DNA from 2 places in the Clostridium septicum genome. Region 2 is predicted to be linked to the other one. Evidence: a T-box and tRNA genes for the amino acid it is inferred to sense, from the RefSeq annotation. Region 2 holds a T-box; the other holds one or more tRNA genes.

Region 1 (3,433 bases), 1.5 Mb from region 2:
TGCGCCGAAAATGTCCGGGGCTCAAACTTACCACCGAAGCTACGGGCTCATCGTAAGATGAGCGGTAGAGGAGCGTCGTAATCGGGCTGAAGTCGTACCGTAAGGAGCGGTGGACTGATTACGAGTGAGAATGTTGGCATTAGTAGCGAGATGTGAGTGAGAATCTCACAGGTCGAAAATCTAAGGTTTCCTGGGGAAGGCTCGTCCGCCCAGGGTTAGTCGGGACCTAAGCCGAGGCCGATAGGCGTAGGCGATGGACAATCGGTTGATATTCCGATACCACTACAATCGTTATTATCGATGGTGTGACGGAGAAGGATAGGATGTGCTAGCGATTGGAAATGCTAGTCTAAGCGTTTAGGGAGTTGAAATAGGCAAATCCGTTTCAACAATCCTGAGGCGTGATGGGGAAGGCCATTAGGCTGAAGTATCTGATTCCATGCTTCCAAGAAAAGCATCTAGAGAGAGAAGTAGTGCCCGTACCGCAAACCGACACAGGTAGATGAGGAGAGAATCCTAAGACCAGCGGAAGAATTGCAGTTAAGGAACTAGGCAAATTGACCCCGTAAGTTAGCGAGAAGGGGTGCCTACGAGAGTAGGCCGCAGAGAATAGGCCCAAGCAACTGTTTAGCAAAAACACAGGTCTCTGCTAAAGCGCAAGCTGATGTATAGGGGCTGACGCCTGCCCGGTGCTGGAAGGTTAAGGGGAACACTTAGCGCAAGCGAAGGTGTGAACTTAAGCCCCAGTAAACGGCGGCCGTAACTATAACGGTCCTAAGGTAGCGAAATTCCTTGTCAGGTAAGTTCTGACCCGCACGAATGGCGTAATGACTTGGGCACTGTCTCAACTGCAAATCCGGCGAAGTTGTAGTGCGAGTGAAGATGCTCGCTACCCGCGATTGGACGGAAAGACCCCGTAGAGCTTTACTGTAGCTTAGCATTGAATTCCGATATTGTCTGTACAGGATAGGTGGGAGACTTGGAAACTAGGGCGTCAGCCTTGGTGGAGTCAACCTTGGGATACCACCCTGACAGTATTGGGGTTCTAACCGGACGCCATGAATCTGGTGACGGGACATTGTTAGGTGGGCAGTTTGACTGGGGCGGTCGCCTCCTAAAAAGTAACGGAGGCGCCCAAAGGTTCCCTCAGAACGGTCGGAAATCGTTCGAAGAGTGCAAAGGCAGAAGGGAGCCTGACTGCGACACCCACAAGTGGAGCAGGGACGAAAGTCGGGCTTAGTGATCCGGTGGTACCTCGTGGGAGGGCCATCGCTCAACGGATAAAAGCTACCTCGGGGATAACAGGCTGATCTCCCCCAAGAGTCCACATCGACGGGGAGGTTTGGCACCTCGATGTCGGCTCGTCGCATCCTGGGGCTGTAGTAGGTCCCAAGGGTTGGGCTGTTCGCCCATTAAAGCGGCACGCGAGCTGGGTTCAGAACGTCGTGAGACAGTTCGGTCCCTATCCGTCGCGGGCGTAGGAAATTTGAGAGGAGCTGTCCTTAGTACGAGAGGACCGGGATGGACTGACCTCTGGTGCACCAGTTGTTCCGCCAGGAGCATGGCTGGGTAGCTAAGTCGGGAAGGGATAAACGCTGAAAGCATCTAAGCGTGAAGCCCCCCTCAAGATGAGATTTCCCATAGCATAAGCTAGTAAGACCCCTTGAAGAACACAAGGTTGATAGGTCAGAGGTGTAAGTGTGGTAACATATTTAGCTGACTGATACTAATAGGTCGAGGGCTTGACCAAAACAATAAGATGAAACTCAGCAGAGCTGAGTGAATTCGAGAAACGAAATCAAAGATTTTGGCTTCATTCATGTGCAATTTTCAGAGAACATTCTCTGAAAAGGTAAAGTAAGAACTAAACTGAGATTTAATTGTTGAAAAGGAAACTCAGCATAGCTGAGTGGGTTCGATATCTAAATCAAAGATTTAGGATCTCACACCATCTGGTGATGATGGCGTAGAGGAAACACTCCTTCCCATTCCGAACAGGAAAGTTAAGCTCTACAGCGTCGATGGTACTGCACGGGAGACTGTGTGGGAGAGTAGAACGTTGCCAGGTCATATGGGGGTATAGCTCAGTTGGGAGAGCACTTGCCTTGCACGCAAGGGGTCAAGAGTTCGAATCTCTTTATCTCCACCATATAAAGCTACGAATTAATTCGTAGCTTTTTTTGTTATATATAATATATACTTAACAATATTTGATAATAAAAGGGTATAGTGTTATTATTTTTATATATAAGTTTATAAAAAGGCTAGGTGAACATATGTCATTTTATAGAGTTAAGCAGTTCTTATGGGCTATAGGATCAACATTTAAAAAGGTAGATTATGATTATTTAAGAAAATATTTAAATGAAGAAGAAATAAAGTTATTTAATACATTAAAGCATAATGAGAAGCATCATTGTATAAGAGTATGTAAAGATTCTATATCAATGAAAGAGGAAAATAATATAGATGTTGATGTTATGAAACTCGGAAAAGCTGCATTACTTCATGATATAGGAAAAAGTAAGTTTAAATTAAATGTATTCGAAAAGTCTATTGTAGTACTTTTAGATAAAGCTACAAATGGAAAAATTAATAGATATAATAATATAAAGCAAATAGATATATATTATAATCATCCTAAAATTGGAGAAAAAATTTTAAGAAAATATAATTACGATGAAGAATTTCTTCAAGTTATTAAATATCACCATAATAATAAAAATACTAATAATAGGATATTAGACATAATAAGTATATGTGATGATAAAAATTAGGAAGGGAGAAATTTTATGGCATCTACAAAAAGAAGAGAAGATATAATAAGGTTATTAATGACTAGTAATTTGCCTATAAAAGGAACAGATTTAGCTAAGAAATTTGGTGTTACTAGGCAAATAATAGTTAAAGATATAGCTATATTAAGGGCATCAGGTAATTCTATTATAGCAACTCCTGATGGTTACATTTATAATGCAATTAATAATAAGATTAAGAGTATTATTGCAGTAAATCATAATATTAACGAAACAATAAGTGAACTTGAAACAGTTGTTAAATATGGAGGAACTATTGAAGATGTAATAATAGAACATTCTTTATATGGTGAAATTAGAGGGAATTTAATGATTAAGAATTTGTATGATTTAAATAAATTTCAAGATGAGTTTAATAATAAGAATGTTAAACCACTATCTAATTTAACTAATGGAATTCATCTTCACACTATATCAGCAGATAGAGAAGAGGATATAGAATCAATAAAACTGGAGTTAAAACAGAAAGGGTTTTTGCTATAGTAAGATCAGGAGGGAGTATAGGTCATGGATTATGATATTCTTATATTAGGCGGTGGAATAATAGGCTGTTCTGTAGCTTATGAGTTGTCAAAATATAATTTTAATATAGCTGTTATAGAGAAAGATTATGATAT
Region 2 (3,433 bases):
CTTCTATTTCTATATTATTATAACCAACAAATTCAGTTTCTATAGAAGCCTCTATTTTATTTATTGGATTTTCATCACTACCCATGTATGATGTTTCTCCTCTTGCACTTCTTGCTCTTTCTCTTTGAGCTTCCATTTGTTTTTTAAAGGCTTCTTTATCAACATTCATTCCCTTTTCTTCTAAGATTTCTTCAGTAAGCTCTATTGGGAATCCATAAGTATCATATAACTTAAATGCTTCTTCACCCTTTAAAGTCTTTTCTTTATTTTCTTCTAGCTTTTCAATATATCCATTTAATATTTGCATTCCTGCATCAATTGTTTCATTAAATCTTTCTTCTTCTAAAGATACTATTTTTTCTATATAATCTTTATTTTCCTTTAGTTGAGGATAGGCCTCTCCATAATTTTCTACTACTGATTCTACTATTTCTGTTAAGAATAGTCCCTTTATTCCAAGTAATCTTCCATGTCTTGCAGCTCTTCTTAAAAGTCTTCTAAGTACATATCCCCTACCTTCATTACTTGGTTGAACTCCATCTGAAATAAGCATAGTTACTGATTTAACATGGTCAGTTATTATTCTTAAAGATATATCTTTAACTGAATCTTCACCATAAGTTACATTTGAAAGTTTTGATACTTTATCTAATATATTTTTTACTGTATCTATTTCAAATATGTTATTAACGCCTTGCATTATAGTAGCTATTCTCTCAAGTCCCATTCCTGTATCTATGTTAGGATGAGCTAATCTATTATAATTTCCTTCTTCATCCTTATCAAATTGAGTAAATACTAAATTCCAAAATTCAACCACTCTATCTTCATCACTAGCTTTTATAAATTCATCTACTGTTTTTATAACTCCATTACCTCTATCATAGTGAATTTCTGTACATGGTCCACATGGTCCAACTCCTATTTCCCAAAAGTTATCATCTTTTCCCAATCTAAATATTCTGCTTGGATCTACATCTGTCTTTTCACACCATATATCAAATGCTTCATCATCTTCTAAATATATAGTTACATATAACTTATCTTTTGGTATTTGCAAAGTTTTTGTTATAAATTCCCAAGCCCAAGGGATTATCTCACCCTTAAAATAATCTCCAAAAGAAAAATTACCTAACATTTCAAAGAAAGTCCCATGTCTTGATGTTTTTCCTACATTTTCTATATCCCCAGTTCTTATACACTTTTGACAAGTTGTTATTCTTGTCTTTGGTGGTTTTTGTAATCCTGTAAAATATGGCTTTAAAGGTGCCATACCTGCATTTATTAATAATAATGATTTATCATTTTTAGGTACTAAAGGAAAACTTTCAAGTCTTAAATGTTCCTTTGACTCAAAAAAGCTTAAATACGCTTCTCTTAATTCATTTGTTCCCATGAACTTCATAGTAAATTACCTCCATATGTTTATTATTTTTAATGAATTATTATTCTTAATTTCATTTTATATATAAAAAAAGTTTCCATCCCTAATAGAAAGGGACGAAAACATATTTCCGCGGTACCACCCTAATTATGCATAAAAATGCATCACTTAGAAAAATAAGACTCCAAGATAGCTTCAATATGTTCTATAAGAAGTTTACACCAACCACTTCCTCTCTAAATATAGATAATCATATTTACTCATTCTCTTCATTGTCTAATATATATTTTGTTATATTTCAATGAAATTATAGTTTATTTATTAAATTATGTCAATTATTTTACTTTAAAATACTTTATAAATTTACTTATTATAATATGTTATTTAAAATAAATAATCGTTTATATCATCATAAATAACCTTAATTATAACACCAATTGGAACTGCTAAAACCATTCCTAAAAATCCTCCCATTTTTTCTCCAATTAATAATAAAATAATAATTATTATAGGATGCATATTAGTGCTATCCCCTGTTATCTTAGGTGATAAAATATTACCTTCTATTTGTTGAAGAATAAATACCCCAATTATAGTCCATAAAGCTTTTACAGGTGAATCTATAAGAGCTATAATAACGGCTGGAATCCCTCCTATAATAGGGCCAAAATAAGGAATAATATTAAGTATTCCATTTAAAACAGCCAATATAAAAGCAAATCTAACACCTATTAACATTAATATAATAAATGTTAATATACCTATTATTAATGACAAAAGTAATTGGCTTATTATATATCTAGAAAGTATCTTATCTATGTTTTTTATCGCTTTTTTAGCTATAACTCTTTTTTCTGTAGGTAATACAAGTAGAATCTTATTGTATATAAGATCTCCATCTACTAGAAAATAATAAGTTACTATTGGAATTATAGCAAATGATACTAAATTTTCTAAAACAGACATCATATTTTCTAAAAAATTACTAGAAAATCCACTTAAATATCTATTAACCTCTTCATTTATTTCAGTATATATAGATTGAAAAAAAGATACATCATTAATTTTAAGTTTTATTGCTAAGTCATTTATGTATTTCTCTATATTGTCTAACATATCTCCAAAATTTAAGCTTTCCCTAAATATAGTTGGAAGAACTATATATAATGTTAAAAGTACTAAACTAACTATTAAAATTATTAATATTATAGAAGAAATCCTTTTACTTATATTAAATTTTTCACTTATATAATTTCTTAAAGGATTTAATGTGTAGGCAAATATAAACCCTATGAATACTATATTTACTATTGTATTTATGGTACCTACTTTAAAGTATATAAATATTAGTAATAAAGTAAATGCTATTAGTAATATTTTATTTATTAAGCTTTTATATTTTTTATAAATTTTCACTATATTTCTTATGAGGTATAGATTTTAATCTTATACTCTCGCTTCCATGATATAATATAAAATCTTCACCTAATATGCATTCACTTACCAAAAGTATTTCTTTCCCTTTAATCATTTTATCAAATATTCCTGAACTCATTACTAATCCTTTTATAGAAAAATCTGCTTTTTCTATAATTAAGTCTTCTAGTACTCCCTTCATTATGTTTTCTGTATCTATAATATCCATATCTTTTATATCTCCAAAACTTAACCCTTTATAATGCTTTATCTTCTTTACAATAATAACCTCATCTAATGAAATAATATCATCTATTTCTATAAAATTTTTATTAGATAATAATAAAAAATTAGATATAAAAAATCCCTTTACCTTTGCATTATAAAAATCAATACACAAATCATCTATAACTCCAAGGTATTTGCCTTTTATATCATAAACTTTCATAAGATAAAAATCCTTAGTTTTTAACATATAAACCTCTCTTTCTCTAATTTTACTAATATTAGTTTTTCCAAAAAATAAAAAAAAATCCCCACAATTTAATTGTGAGAATTTTTATATATTTTTATAATATCTTTTCTATAATTCCACCGCCAACTACATCATTTTCGTTATAGAAAACTACTGAT

Evidence for each region. The T-box of region 2 lies ahead of alaS (alanine--tRNA ligase). A T-box ahead of a tRNA ligase gene usually reads a tRNA of that ligase, here a tRNA-Ala.
Region 1: it encodes a tRNA-Ala, which carries the amino acid that the T-box ahead of alaS (alanine--tRNA ligase) is inferred to sense. The anticodon was not compared.

The regions. Positions count from the first base shown of each region.
Region 1 is NZ_CP023671.1:1,759,269-1,762,701, forward strand. Features, by position in the region: rRNA gene CP523_RS07805 (23S ribosomal RNA) at 1-1,750, shown strand, start outside; rRNA gene rrf (5S ribosomal RNA) at 1,952-2,068, shown strand; tRNA gene CP523_RS07815 (tRNA-Ala) at 2,074-2,149, shown strand; gene CP523_RS07820 (HDIG domain-containing metalloprotein) at 2,277-2,777, shown strand; gene CP523_RS07825 (transcription repressor NadR) at 2,793-3,299, shown strand; gene CP523_RS07830 (NAD(P)/FAD-dependent oxidoreductase) at 3,324-3,433, shown strand, end outside.
Region 2 is NZ_CP023671.1:262,049-265,481, forward strand. Features, by position in the region: gene alaS (alanine--tRNA ligase) at 1-1,405, opposite strand, end outside; T-box leader at 1,494-1,666, opposite strand; gene CP523_RS01165 (AI-2E family transporter) at 1,769-2,800, opposite strand; gene CP523_RS01170 (PRC-barrel domain-containing protein) at 2,787-3,275, opposite strand; gene mnmA (tRNA 2-thiouridine(34) synthase MnmA) at 3,370-3,433, opposite strand, start outside.